DNA from 2 places in the Selenomonas sp. FC4001 genome. Region 2 is predicted to be linked to the other one. Evidence: riboswitches for the same ligand, from Rfam matches in the RefSeq annotation. Region 2 holds a riboswitch; the other holds the start of a gene.
What was found. Region 2 has a riboswitch for ZMP and ZTP ahead of T320_RS10340 (L-lactate MFS transporter). Riboswitches for the same ligand answer to the same signal wherever they lie in the genome.

Region 1: it holds a riboswitch for ZMP and ZTP, as region 2 does, so the genes downstream of both, T320_RS05595 (phosphoribosylaminoimidazolecarboxamide formyltransferase) here and T320_RS10340 (L-lactate MFS transporter) in region 2, are expected to answer to the same signal.

What each region holds. Positions count from the first base shown of each region.
Region 1 is NZ_JNJF01000011.1:99,940-107,515, forward strand. Features, by position in the region: gene mnmE (tRNA uridine-5-carboxymethylaminomethyl(34) synthesis GTPase MnmE) at 1-697, shown strand, start outside; gene mnmG (tRNA uridine-5-carboxymethylaminomethyl(34) synthesis enzyme MnmG) at 711-2,621, shown strand; gene rsmG (16S rRNA (guanine(527)-N(7))-methyltransferase RsmG) at 2,614-3,330, shown strand; gene T320_RS05590 (hypothetical protein) at 3,486-4,166, shown strand; gene T320_RS05595 (phosphoribosylaminoimidazolecarboxamide formyltransferase) at 4,248-5,417, opposite strand; ZMP/ZTP riboswitch at 5,461-5,537, opposite strand; gene pfkA (6-phosphofructokinase) at 6,167-7,129, shown strand; gene T320_RS05605 (hypothetical protein) at 7,158-7,576, shown strand, end outside.
Region 2 is NZ_KL370793.1:134,651-142,226, reverse strand. Features, by position in the region: gene dinB (DNA polymerase IV) at 836-2,041, shown strand; gene T320_RS15070 (hypothetical protein) at 2,072-2,200, shown strand; gene T320_RS10345 (hypothetical protein) at 2,188-2,445, shown strand; ZMP/ZTP riboswitch at 2,603-2,685, shown strand; gene T320_RS10340 (L-lactate MFS transporter) at 2,768-3,982, shown strand; gene T320_RS10335 (aminotransferase class I/II-fold pyridoxal phosphate-dependent enzyme) at 4,213-5,670, shown strand; gene speE (polyamine aminopropyltransferase) at 5,719-6,579, shown strand; gene T320_RS10325 (saccharopine dehydrogenase family protein) at 6,576-7,576, shown strand, end outside.

The DNA of each region.
Region 1 (7,576 bases), on a different contig from region 2:
GGGCAAGCCCAATGTCGGCAAGTCAAGTCTCTTAAATGCCTTATTGCAGGAAGAACGCGCGATTGTTACCGATATTCCCGGTACTACCCGCGATTCCATCGAAGAATACGCCAATGTGGGCGGTGTGCCCCTGCGCATTATCGACACGGCAGGCATCCGGGCTACGGAAGATGTCGTGGAACGGATTGGCGTGGAAAAGGCCCGGCAAATGATTAACGATGCCGCTTTGGTACTCGCACTGTTTGACGGTTCCCGCCCGTTGGATGCAGAGGATGAAGAAATACTGGAACTGCTGCAAGCGCAGGAGGCGATCGTTCTCTTGAACAAGAGCGATTTGCAGTCCATGGTAACGGCAGAAGAACTTTCTGCCAAAGCCAATGTGTCCGTTATCGAAATCTCCACCAAGGAAAATCATGGTTTGGATGCGCTGACGCAGGCCATTCAGCAGAAGGTATACGGCGGCGAAGTGATAGCAGACGAGGGCAGTTTTGTCAGCGACGAGCGGCAGGCAAATCTCCTGCGCACTGCTGACAATCATCTAGCCGCGGCCCTGCAGACGATTGAAGCAGGCATGGGGCTGGATTTTATCTCCATTGATTTGCGCTCTGCCTGGGAAAAATTAGGCGAAATCACCGGCGATACGGTGGGCGAAGATATTATTGATGAGATTTTCTCGAAGTTCTGTATTGGTAAATAAGAAGGTAAGGAAAATGGAAAGTAAAAACGTATTTGTTGCCAGTTCTTATGATGTAATCGTAGTGGGTGCAGGTCATGCCGGCGTAGAGGCGGCACTGGCGGCCGCCCGCATTGGCTGTAACACGCTGCTGACAACACTTTCAATGGATAATATTGCCATGATGCCCTGCAATCCGTCCGTAGGCGGCCCGGCTAAGGGCCATCTCGTGCGGGAACTCGACGCTTTGGGCGGGGAAATGGGCGTAAATGCCGATAAGACCTGCATTCAGTTCCGCATGCTCAACACGGGCAAAGGCCCCGCTGTTCATGCCCTGCGCGCGCAGGCGGATAAAAAACTCTATCAGTTCACCATGAAGGAAACCTGCGAACAGACGGAAAATCTGGATGTCAAACAGCTGTTGATTGACAAACTGTTGGTCGAAGATGGCAAAGTTACCGGTGTGCAGTCAGAAACCGGTGAAATCTATCAGGCCAAGGCTGTTGTTATGGCTACGGGAACTTATCTCAAGGGCCGTATTATCATCGGCGAGCACACCTACGAGGGCGGCCCCGCAGGTCAAAGGGCGGCGGTGAAGTTTTCCGATTCGCTTAAAGAAGTTGGCGTAAAGCTGATGCGCTTTAAGACCGGTACGCCCGCCCGCGTAGATGCACGCACCCTCGATTACAGCAAGATGGAAATTCAGCCCGGTGATGAGGAATGCCGCAACTTTTCCTTTATGAGTGATGAAGTGACCCGCGAACAGATTCCCTGTTACCTGACCTATACCAATGAAGAAACCCATAAGATTCTGCGGGACAATATGGAACGCGCCCCGATGGCCAACGGCATTATCGAAGGTATCGGCCCCCGTTACTGCCCGTCAATCGAAACGAAAATTCTGCGCTTCCCGGACAAGGAACGCCATCAGCTGTTCTTGGAGCCGGAAGGCCGCCATACCAATGAAGTCTATGTGCAGGGCATGTCCACTTCGATGCCCATGGATGTACAGCTTGACTTCCTGCGCACCATTCCGGGGCTGGAACAGGCCAAGGTCATGCGCGCGGGTTATGCCATTGAGTATGACTGCATTGACCCCACCCAGTTAAAACCGACCTTGGAATTCAAGAACATCCACGGCTTTTTCTCGGCCGGACAGGCAAATGGCACCTCCGGTTATGAAGAAGCGGCGGCACAGGGCATTATCGCCGGTATCAATGCGGCTATGCTGATAAAAAATGAAGAACCGTTGGTATTAAAGCGCAGTGAAGCCTATATCGGCGTGCTCATTGATGATTTGGTGACGAAGGGAACCAATGAGCCGTACCGCATTATGACGAGCCGTGCCGAATACCGCCTGCTGCTGCGGCAGGACAACGCCGACCAGCGGTTGACGCCACTCGGCCGCCGTGTTGGTCTGGTCAAAGATGACCGCTGGGCAAGATATACCGAAAAGCAGAACGCCATCAATGAAGCATTGGACTATCTGCGCAAGAACAGTATTAACCCAACCAAGGAAATCACGGAAAAACTTACGGCGGCAGGTATTGAACCGGTGCGCAATGCAACGAGCTTCTACGACCTCCTGCGCCGTCCGGATTTGGACTATGACAAGCTGGCAGAGCTCTTTGAACTGCCGGAACTCAATAAGGAAGTCAAACAGCAGGTGGAAATCACCATCACCTACGAAGGATATATCAAAAAACAGCTGGAACAGGTCGAACGCATGGAAAAGCTCGAGGAAAAACTTCTGCCGGAAAATCTCAACTACGATGATGTACCGAGTCTGCGTGATGAGGGCCGGGAAAAGTTAAAGGCTATCCGTCCCCGCTCCGTAGGTCAGGCCAGCCGCATCAGCGGCGTATCGCCGGCAGATATTTCCGTGCTGCTTATCTGGCTCGAACAACAGCAGCGCATCAAAGCAGGGGAGGGCAAAGCCGATGTTTAAGGAAGAACTAACAAAAGCGGCCGCCGAATACGGCATAAGCCTTAACGATACGCAGATGGAGCAGTACAACCGCTACTTTGAATTGCTGGTGGAGTGGAATGAAAAGATTAACCTCACCGCCATCACTGAACCCAAGGAAGTCGCCATCAAGCATATGATTGACAGTATTACGGCCTATGATGAAAAACTCTTTAAGGATGGTACCACTGTTATTGATGTGGGCACGGGCGCAGGCTTTCCCGGCCTGCCGTTAAAGATTTTCTGCCCGGAAATCAAGCTGACCCTGATGGATTCCCTCAACAAGCGCATCAAGTTTTTGCAGACGGTGGTCGAGGAACTGGGCCTAAAGGATGTCGAATGCGTCCATGCCCGCGCTGAAGAAGGTGCCCGCAATAAGAAGTACCGTGAGTCCTTCGATATCGCGGTGTCCAGAGCGGTAGCAAGACTCCCCATTCTCTGCGAATACTGCCTGCCCTTTGTCAAAAAAGGCGGTCACTTCATCGCCCTCAAGGGTATGCAGTATCATGATGAGGCAGAAGAAGCTGCCAAGGCTATCAAGGTCATGGGCGGAAGTAAGACGGAAATCCGTCCGGTAAAGCTGCCGGAGCTTGATGACAAGCGGGCGGTTATCATCATCAATAAGACCATGCCTACCCCGAAGGCCTATCCGCGCAAGGCCGGTACACCGACAAAAAATCCCATAGTATAAAGCAGAAAAAACGAGTAACCGAAACGGCACGATAAAATGATTTCGCATTTTACTGTGCCGTTTTCTTTTGCGTACAGGTAAAAAGGATATTTGACATGGATGGAGAATACTAGAAACATGATTAGGTGTCAGTGAATAGAGGTGGAAAAATGGATATGTGGAAAAGAGTCGCGGTTGTGGGGATGGCCGTCATAGGTTTGTGGATGCCTATGACTGTTCAGGCTGTAGAGGGAATTAGTGCAGATATGAAAGAAACAACCAGCAGTGAAATAAAGACCGACACTAGCCGTGGAAATGATTCGATTAGCAAACAGGATAACAGCAGTTCAGAAAAGGGCGCTTTAGGCAGGGCAATGGAACGCAAGCGTCAGGAAAAAGGTCAGGACACAGACCAGCAGTCGGATAAAAAGGTGCGCTATATCTACCTGTTTGAGGATAATGGCTTTGTCTATTATCTGGACAATCAGAATGTAAAATGGAAGCCAATCCCCTATTCGGAAACTGAGGAGATTTTGGATATCTGGATTAAGCTGATAAAGGTGGCTCCGGATGAGGAGTACAGCTATCCCCAGAAATATTTTTTGGAGCATTATTACCTGCGGCCAGATAGAAAGCAAATTCAGTTCCTAAGTGAATTGGAGGTCACAGGCCGTCCAGATAACGCCATCAAGGAACGGCCCTATAGTGTGCACAACTGGGAAAATATCGTGTCCGGGTCATTGGAAGATGAGATTTACCACAGTGTGTTAAAGGTAGTAAAGAAGAACGAACAATTTTGGCCGAAGCATAAGAGCGTGCGGGATGTATTGGAAGATATTTTCCGTATATCGCTATAAGGATACAAGACAAAAATCGCTGACGGATGAGCCGCCAGCGATTTTTGCTGTGTGTATGTATGTAAGAACGGGGTAAGCAAATTAATGATGGAACAAGCGAATATGCGTCATAGCCATGGTCATATTGTACTTGTCACAGGTGGCGATAACATTGTCGTCACGAATGGAGCCGCCTGCCTGTGCGATGTAGCTGACACCACTCTTGCGGGCGCGTTCGATATTATCGCCGAAGGGGAAGAAAGCATCCGAGCCAAGGGCTACTCCTGTTTGGGTGGCGAGCCATGCTTTCTTTTCCTCTCGGGTAAGCGGTGCCGGTTTTTCGGTGAACAGGTGTTCCCAGTTGCCGTCGGTTAAGAGGTCTTCGCTTTCTTCGCCAACGTATACATCAATGGCATTGTCCCTGTCCGGGCGGCGAACTTCTTCTTTGAACGGCAGGTTCATTACCTTGGGGCACTGGCGCAGATACCAGATATCGGCCTTATTGCCGGCCAGGCGGGTGCAATGTACGCGGGACTGCTGCCCTGCGCCAATGCCGATGGCCTGACCGTCCTTGGCATAGCAGACGGAATTGGACTGGGTGTATTTCAGGGTAATCAGAGAAATCAGGAGGTCGCGCTTGGCGCTTTCCGGCAGTTCCTTGTTGACCGTGGGAATTTCCATCAGACAGTCAGGCGTAATTTTTATATCATTGCGCTGCTGTTCAAAGGTAATGCCAAAGACCTGTTTCTGTTCCAAAGGTTCCGGCTGGTAGTTCGTATCCATTTGAATGACAAGGTACGTGCCTTTGCGCTTGGATTTCAAGATTTCCAGAGCTTCGGCAGAGTAGGAGGGGGCAATAATGCCGTCGGAAACTTCGCGTTTCAGGAAGCTGGCTGTCTGGGCATCGCATTCGTCAGACAGGGCCACGAAATCGCCATAGGAAGACATGCGGTCAGCACCGCGGGCGCGAATATAGGCGGTAGCCACAGGGCTGAGTTCTACGCCTTCGACGAAATAAGCTTTTTGCAAAGCTTCGGAAAGGGGAACGGCAACAGCTGCACCAGCCGGGCTGACGTGTTTAAAGGATGCGGCGGCTGGCAGGCCGGTGGCTTCTTTGAGTTCACGCACAAGCTGCCAGCTGTTAAAGGCATCAAGCAAGTTGATATACCCCGGTTTGCCATTCAGCACCGTAAAGGGCAGACCTTTTTCGCAGAAAACTCTGGCCGGTTTCTGATTGGGGTTACAGCCGTATTTCAGTTCCATTTCCGTCATTGCAAATCTCCTCCATATAACGTAAAAAGCCGACACAAATCCAGGCTTTCACCCAGACGGTCGGCTTTTCTTCCCTGTGCTCCCTGTGGTTATCCACTTCCGTCAGTCGCACAGCATCAACTACAACGAATTTAACACGAAATATATCCCCTTGTCAAGGACATTTTCAATTAAGTAACTGCGGTCAGGGCGAGGGGATATGTTTTGCGGGCGTCGCTAAATGACCGGTTCGCTAAGTCGCGCTTTCCAGCTAAATGCTCCGGTTACCACGTCGCGGCTTTCAGCGTTGTGTCCAGAAATTTTCGGCTTCCGGCCAGCCTGACGGCAGTCGCTCCTGCCCGCAAAACATATCCCCTCGCCCCTCGTTGCACTTGTGGCTCTTTAGGTACGATTTTTCATCGTGGCTTATTTCGGGAACTTTGTATCTTGGCAGAAGGGGGCTGTTTTTTGTATGGAGCGCACTGCCGCAGGCTGCTCACAAGCGAAAGAGCGGGAAGTAAAGCTGAAAGCAGCGCCGTGGTGACCGGCGCGAGATACTAAGAAAACGGCAACATCATGCGAGACATTTGCGCGGAAGACAAAAAAGTATTCCCCTTTCGCCAGTAATGCATTAACTTGAAGCGACATTGAAAAAATTTCTGTTAGATTTCTTCTTTTTATGGTATGATAGGGATTAGTGAGGTTTGTTTTTTCCTGCGGCCAGCAAAAATGACCGCAGATTGCTTATAATTCAAGGGGGAACTTCGATTATGTTAAAAAGCATTGCAGTCATGACCAGCGGCGGCGACAGCCCCGGTATGAATGCGGCAGCCCGTGCTGTTGTGCGCACGGCGCTCTATGAAGGTGTAAAAGTTTGGGGCATCCGTGATGGTTATCATGGTCTGCTCGAAGAAAATATGTTTGAAATGGAATCTAAAGACGTAGGCGATATCATTCAGCGCGGTGGCACGTTCCTCGGCACGGCTCGCTGCAAACGCTGGAAGACGCCGGAAGGCCGTATGCTCGGCTATCAGCACCTCGTTGACCGCGGTATTCAGGGCCTCTGCGTTATCGGCGGTGACGGTTCTCTGCGCGGTGCTTCTCTGCTGTCTCAGGAAACGGGCATTCCTATCGTAGGTCTGCCGGGCACCATCGACAATGACGTTTGGGGTTCTGACTACACCATTGGCTGTGATACGGCAGCCAACACCATCATTGATGCCATCAATAAGTTACGTGACACGGCTTCGGCCCATCGTCGTGTCATCGTTATGGAAGTAATGGGCCGCAGCTCGGGATGGCTGGCACTTGTTTCCGGTATTTCCGGTGGTGCTGAATACATTCTCGTGCCGGAAGAACCCTATGATTTGGATAAACTTTGCGATGACATGAAGAATGCTTATGCAGAAGGCAAGCGCTATATCCTCGTAGTTGTAGCTGAAGGTGCTGGCAATGCACAGGAAATCGGTGATTTCATTGCCAAGAAAACAGAACTCGATACCCGAGTGACGGTTCTCGGTCACATTCAGCGTGGCGGTTCGCCGACGGTTATCGACCGCGTGCGCGCCAGCCAGCTCGGCGAGCAGGCTGCTTTGGCCCTTATCTCCGGCCTGTCTGATGTAGTATTCGGTTTCAGCAAAGGCCGCGTAGTATCCATCGACCTGCATGACTCCGTAAACAACAAGAAACAGCTTGACCCGGAATATTTACATCTGGCAAAGGTATTGTTCTAATCCATTAAAGAAGTAAATAATAGAGGCTGTGAAGAAATTATTGCATGGGAGCAATGAACTTTACAGCCTTTTTGTTGAACACGGAGGTGTATTGATGCCTAACTTAACGAAGCATGGTAGTCGTAGATTGCGCCGCCGTTTGTCCACAAGTATGCAAAGTGACAAGGAATATTTGCAACGCGTCATCAAGTATGGTTTGCTGCCTTCGGAAGTTCGTGGAGCGTTGGCGGATTTTATGCGGGTAAAGGCTATACAGAACGGAACTTCTCATGTATGCAGAATCTATGCGCAAGCTATGCATATATTTACAAAGGAAGAAAGTCTGGTTACGGTTTACCGATTGCCTAAGGATTTGATTCCGGAAGCTGACAAACAGGGGGCTGAGAAACATAGGCGCGTTAAGGAGGAGAAAAAGGCTCATAAGCTTATGCGCGAAAGAGCTAAAAG
Region 2 (7,576 bases):
CCACTGAATGACCCACAAGTAAATGTATGGGCTTTTTAGTTACCTGCGCCGGGCAAGACCGGCGGCGCGTATATTCATATCAGTGTTTAGTTTATGCCGTTTGTGGGCCAGTCCTCACTGTGTTCGGACAGTCGTTCCACGGCGAAAAGCATCACCACCTCCACCCTAAGCAATGTCCGTATAAGTTGGCATTTTCGCAGTGACACGGGGCAAGTACATCGATGTTCTTGTAACGGGAGCAACGAGTTCTCGCCGATTGCATAATCTGTAGTTTGGGGCGGACGGGGAGTGATTTTTCTGTAGGGAGCGACTGCCTGAACGAAGTGAAGGCCGGCCCCTGTAGGAAGCAACTAAGCAAATACGCTGAAAGCAGCGCCGTTGGCCTGCCCGGCGCAGGTAACTGGACATCTTTCTTTTGCGAGGGGGTCGTTTAGCGGAAAACAGAAAAATTACTCCCCGTTCGCCCCTGACAACGTATGAACTGGATACCTTTATCATGAACTAAGCGGGGCTATGCATAAGTGCCTTCTCACTTATGCATAGCCCCGCTTTTCTGCCTGCTTATTGTTCCTTACGAAAGCGAATCAATAGTATTCGTTGGTTCCATTCTTGTTCAGAATGATGGTGCTCACATTGCGCACATCGACGTCGTACCATTCGTTGCTGTCTTTGGGATTTCCTGCCGACAAGCAAAATTTTCTGTGAGCATAATCACTTGCTTACGCAGGGGAAATTGTTGCAAAGAGACGGTTGCAGTGTGTAATTATCCTTGCCTGAATCGCGCTTTCATGTTACACTTTGTGTAAGTTAGTTATACGCGAAGAAAGAGGTCGTTATGAAGCGGGTCATCATACATGTGGATATGGATGCATTTTTTGCTTCTGTCGAAATCCGGGACAATCCCAAACTGAAGAACCGGCCGGTTGTTATCGGCGCTATGCCCCATGAGCGCGGTGTTGTCTCCACCTGCAATTACATTGCCCGAAAGTTTGGCGTCCACTCGGCTATGAATATTAAGGAGGCATACCGGCTTTGCCCGCAGGCGGTCTTTATGCATGGCGACTATGAAAAATACCGCCGAATATCCGGCGAACTTCATCACATCTGGGAAACCTATGCAGATGTCACCGAATACATTGCCTGTGATGAAGGTTATCTGGATGTTACCCGTTCCGTAAAGAATTTTCACAGTCCCGAGGAACTGGGCCTCTTGATAAAAGCCCGGGTAAAGGCTGAAACCGGGTTGACCTGTTCCGTTGGTATCGGCTATTCCAAGTCGGCGGCGAAGATTGCCAGCGAGGAGAAGAAGCCGGACGGCTTTTTTGTGATTCCTGACCGGGAGTCGTATTGCCAGCTGATTAGCGAGCGGGATATCCGCGTGATTTTTGGCATTGGCAAGCGCACGGCAGAGAAATTAAATGGCTATGGCATTTATAAGGTCAAAGACATCATCGCCAAGTCAAAACAGGTGCTGGAAATGTTGGGGCCAAAACACGGCAGCTTTATCCTCAATTCTGCGTTAGGCATGGATGAACGGCCGGTGGTTCATTATGATGCCGCCGATGCCAAGTCATTGAGCCGGGAAATGACCTTTCAGAAGGACCAGCGGAATTTCGCCTTTTTGCAGGATGTGCTGCTGATTCTGGCCCGCAATGTGGATGAGCGGCTCAAGAAGCGGGGACTTTATGGCCGGACGGTAACGCTCAAGATTACCTATGGGGATATGAAGTCCATTACCCGTTCCCAGGCCTGCGAAAGTACCGATGACGGCTATGAGATTTACAAAATTGCGGTCGAGCTGCTGCGAAAGGTAAAGCGCCAGCCGGTGCGCCTCATAGGTCTGGGCATGCAGAATCTCAGCAAGGACTATATCCGCCAGCTCTCGTTTGCCGATTTGCAGGACAAGAAACAGGCGAGCGGCATGGAGCAGGGGATAGGCCAGCTTGAACAGCGCTATGGCGTGGACTTGTCCTTGGAAAAAATGCATTCCGCCCTGGGCTATCTCTATCAGGTGGTGGAGGAGATGGCGGCGCGGCCCTGATGGGCGAATAGTGGAAGTTGTTCGAAAAATATGGTACAATACGTGCGGGATTTGCTTTATCTTGGCTATGATGGCAGTATCCCTGCTTTTGTGACTCATTTCCTGTTTGGTCTGTCAAAGGGGAAAGAGGAAAAGGAGGAAAAGCCGTGTCTGTTCTAAAGAAACTCGTAGTGATTCTGGTCTTGGAGTATCTTTTGTTTGTCTATGTGAACAGTATGGGACTGTGGAGACTGGAATGGGGCAGTATGTTATTGAAGCTAACACCAGAGCAGAAGGTGGAGCTTGCGCATCTGGAGCAAATGCTGGTAATTGGGTCGGTCGTTATCGTGGTGGTTGTGGCCTGGGGTGAAAGATTTTGCATTTTGCTGGGTCGATTATTAGATCGTTGTTTTAAAAGCCAGTAGGTCGAATAGCAAGAAGGGGCATGTCATGAAAAAAATATGGTTTTACGTAGTGCTTACTTGTTTGCTGATAGTTCCCAATTATACAGTCGCTTTGACAAGAGAAGAAAATCCATTGACATAATCCTATGGATGCTGATATACTAATTGCAAAAGTAAACAGGCCATGCAGGGCTGACGGATTAGTGGAAATGACCACATGCACTGCATGGTTATGATAGGCCGACCGTCTGGGCAGAGATTTTTGTCCAGGCGGTTTTTGTTTTGCCCGCCGGACGGAAATCTCTTTTCGGTTGCTGTTTATACAGCAGAAAGGATGGTTTTCATGCGGAATCGTTGGCTGATTGCTCTGGCTGCAGTGGGGATTCATATTTCCATTGGCAGCGTCTATGCTTGGAGTGTACTGACCCGTCCCATTATGGCGGAGATGGGCTTTACCCTGTCGGAAACGACCTGGACCTTTTCTTTGGCTATTCTGTTCTTGGGCATGTCCGCAGGTTTTCTGGGACGGTTTGTGGAAAAGCATGGCCCTAAGAAAAGCGGTCTTTTGTCCATGGCCTTCTTCGGCACAGGAATGTTCGGCACGGCGCTGGCTTTTTATCTGCACAGCCTGCCGCTGCTCTATCTCTTTTATGGTGTGATTGGCGGTATTGGTTTGGGCGTGGGCTACATTACGCCGGTATCGACTTTGGTCAAGTATTTCCCCAATCACCGCGGCTTTGCCACGGGGCTCGCCATTATGGGCTTTGGCTTTGCGGCTTTGCTTGCTGGGCCGGTGATGCAGTATTTGACGGCTCGCTTCGGTTTGGTGGAAAATTTCCTGATTCTGGGCACGGTCTATATGGTGCTGATTGGCGCGTCGGCCATGTATCTGCAGCCGCCGGTACTGCCGGAAGGAAGTTCTGTAGTCAAGAAGCTCCAGCATGGTGCAACGGCGGCCGAAGCCATTAAGACCTGGCAGTTCGGTGCCCTTTGGTGGATATTCTTTGTGAATATCACCTGCGGCATTGGTCTGTTGGCGGTGGCTTCCCCCATGGCCCAGCAGGTCACGGGCATGGATGCGGCACAGGCAGCTTCCATGGTGGGCATTATCGGTCTCTTAAATGGCGGCGGGCGCATCCTTTGGTCAACACTTTCGGATTATTTGGGCCGCGGGCTTACCTATATGGTGTTCTTTGCGCTGGAAACAGCAGCCTTCTGGCTATTGGCAGGCACCCGTGATGCCATGCTGTTCCAGATGCTGGTGTTTCTGATTATCAGCTGCTATGGCGGTGGCTTTTCCTGCATGCCGGCCTATCTTTCCGATATCTTTGGCACCAAGGAGCTCAGTGCCATCCATGGCCGGGTGCTGACAGCCTGGGGCATGGCCGGTGTGGTGGGGCCAACCATCGTGGCCTGGTTCTGGGAGCACACCCATAGTTATGCCGACACCCTGTACTTCTTCGGAGCTTGCTTCGTGCTGAATCTCATCATTGCCACAGCGTTGAAGTTCTATGGCAATGCGGAGGCAGTGCCGGTGCAAACGCCGGAAGTTCATTGATGAATTGCTGTCAATCAAATTAGATACATTGACAATGTCCTAAGGAAATTGATATACTAATAGCGAAATGATGATAAGCTGTGCAGGGCTGACGGATTAGTGGAAATGACCACAAGTGCTGCATGGCTTCTATACACCAACCGTCTGGGCCAAGAAATTTTGTCCAGACGGTTTTTTTTACGAAAATAAATTCGTATGAATTATCGGATTATTCATGTTTGGAGGGGAAAATGGATCGAATTAAACAACATTCGGCGCCGGTTTACGAGGCCATGTTAGAGCTGCGCAAACGGCGTGTTGTTCCTTTTGATGTGCCCGGACATAAAAGGGGCCGGGGCAATCCGGAACTGGTGGACTTTCTGGGGGAGAAATGCGTCGGGGTAGATGTCAACTCCATGAAGATGCTGGATAACTTGAGTCATCCCATCTCGGTTATCAAGGAAGCAGAGGAACTGACGGCGGATGCCTTTGGCGCCCAGCATGCCTTCTTCATGGTGCACGGGACCACCTCGGCTGTGCAGGCCATGGTGCTGGCTACCGTGCGGGCGGGGGAAGAAATCCTGCTGCCGCGCAATGTGCATAAAAGCGTCATCAATGCCCTGGTGCTTTGCGGCGGGATTCCCGTTTATGTGCCGGTGCGGGTCAATCACCAGATTGGCATTGCGACAGGTATGGCGCTGGCGGATGTGGAGCGGGCTATCCGTCAGCATCCCAAGGCCAAGGCCATCTTTGTCAACAATCCCACCTATTACGGCATTGCTTCCGACCTTAAGGGCATTGTGGATTTGGCCCATAAGGCGGGCATGAAGGTGCTGGTGGACGAGGCTCATGGCACCCATCTTTACTTCGGGGATAATCTGCCCATTTCCGGTATGGCAGCCGGGGCGGATTTAGCGGCGGTGTCCATGCACAAATCCGGCGGCAGCCTGACCCAGAGCTCCATCATGCTCTGCGGCAAGGGCGTGGACGCCGAATATGTGCAGCAGATTATCAATCTGACCCAGACCACCAGTGCTTCGTATCTCTTGATTTCCAGCCTTGACCTGTCCCGCCGGAATCTGGCCCTCCATGGCAAAGAGTCCTTTGAAAAGGTCAGCTCCATGGCGGAGTATGCCCGTTCGGAAATCAATGAAATCGGCGGCTTCTATGCCTATGGCCGGGAGCTTATCGATGGGGATAGCGTCTTTGACTTTGATGTGACGAAGCTTTCCGTATTCACCCAGGGCATTGGCATGACGGGCATTGAGGTCTACGATATGCTGCGCGACGAATACGATATTCAGATTGAATTCGGGGATATCGGCAATATTCTGGCCTATATTTCCATCGGCGACCGCATTCGCGATATCGAGCGCCTGGTGGGGGCTTTGGAAGATATTGCGGACCGGTCAGCGACAGCAGACAAAAAGGAACTATATTGCGGGGAATTTATTGCGCCGGAGCTGGTTATGAGTCCCCGGGAGGCCTTCTATGCGCAGGGCGAGAAATTGCCTTTGCAGGAAACGGTAGGCAGGGTAGCCGGGGAGATGCTTATGTGCTATCCGCCGGGGATTCCCATTCTGACACCGGGGGAGCGCATTACCCAGGAGATCCTGGACTATATCGAATACGCCCGGGAAAAGGGTTGCTCCCTTCAGGGCACTCAGGACCCGGAATGCAAGGAAATGCGCATTTTGACGGAAATTTGACCGGTCAATTTGACATGTCAGTTTGACCAGTCAAAAGGAGGCAGATACATGGAAATATGGTTTTCCCAGATGGATACGGAAAATGTCAAGACCTCTGTGCGGGTGGATAAGCAGCTTTTTTCCAAGCAGAGTGAATATCAGCGCATTGATGTGTTTGAATCGCGAGAATTTGGCAGGATGATTGTGCTCGATGGCGAAATTATCTTTTCGGAGGCAGATGAATTCATCTACAACGAAATGGTGGTGCATGTGCCCATGGCCGTTCATCCCCACGTAAAAAATGTGCTGATTATCGGCGGCGGCGACGGCGGTGTGGCCAAAGTCCTGACCCAGTACCCAGAGATTGAGTCCATTGACGTGGTGGAGCCGGACGAAATGTTCATCGAGGTTTCGCGGGAGTTTTTCCCCGAGACGGCCAAGGGCTTTGATGATGACCGGGTGAAGATTACGAACATGGACGGCCTGCGCTTTTTGCGGCGCTGCCGGGATAAGTATGACCTCATCATCAACGATTCGACTGACCCCTTTGGCCATACGGAAGGGCTGTTTACGCGCGAGTTTTACGGCAATTGTTACCGTGCCCTGCATGATGACGGCATTATGGTCTATCAGCATGGCAGCCCGTTCTATGATGAGGATGAGGCAGCATTCCGCGCCATGCACCGCAAGGCCTATCAGAGTTTTCCGGTGAGCCGCGTTTATCAGGCGGGAATCCCGACCTGTCCGGCTGGGCTTTGGATGTTCGGCTTTGCGTCCAAGAAATATCATCCGTTGAAGGATTTTGATGACAAGCGCTGGAATGCGCGCGGACTCAAAACCTGGTATTATACGACCCATCTGCATAAGGGGGCTTTTATGCTGCCCAAATATGTTGAGGATATTCTTTCAGAGGAGGAAGTAAGAAAATGAGCAAATTGATGATTATCGGCTGCGGCGGCGTTGCCAGTGTAGCCATCCATAAGGTATGTCAGAATGATGAGGTATTCGACGAACTCATGATTGCCAGCCGCACGGTTTCCAAGTGCGATGCCTTGAAGGAAAAATTGCAGGGGCAGACGAAGACGAAAATCACCACGGCGCAGATTGATGCCGATGATGTGGAAGCTCTGACCAAGCTGATTAAAGAATATAAACCGGATGCCGTGCTCAATGTGGCCCTGCCTTATCAGGACCTCACCATTATGGATGCCTGCCTGGCTGCCGGCGTGGATTATATCGACACGGCGAACTATGAGCCGGAAGATACGGAAGACCCGGAATGGCGCAAAATCTATGAAAAGCGCTGTAAGGATTTGGGCTTCTCCGCTTATTTTGACTATTCCTGGCAGTGGGCTTATGAGGACAAGTTCAAGAATGCGGGCCTGACGGCGCTTTTGGGCACAGGTTTTGACCCGGGCGTAACCTCCGTATTTGTCGCTTATGCAAAGAAACATTACTTTGACACCATCGACACCATTGATATCCTCGACTGCAATGGCGGCGACCATGGCTATCCCTTTGCCACGAACTTCAACCCCGAAATCAACCTGCGCGAAGTTTCCGCCCCTGGCTCCTATATGGAAAACGGCAAGTGGATTGAGATTCCGGCTATGAGCATCAAGCGTGAATACGACTTCGAAGGTGTGGGCAAGAAGGATATGTACCTGCTGCACCATGAGGAAATCGAGGCCTTGGGCCGTAATATGCCCGAAGTCAAGCGCATCCGCTTCTTTATGACCTTTGGCCAGAGCTATCTCGACCATATGCGCTGTCTGGAAAATGTGGGCATGCTCTCCACGACGCCGATTCATTACAACGGTCAGGAAATCGTGCCGATTCAGTTCCTCAAAGCGCTGCTGCCCGACCCGGCTTCTCTTGGCCCGCGCACGAAGGGCAAAACGAATATCGGCTGCATCTTTACGGGCAA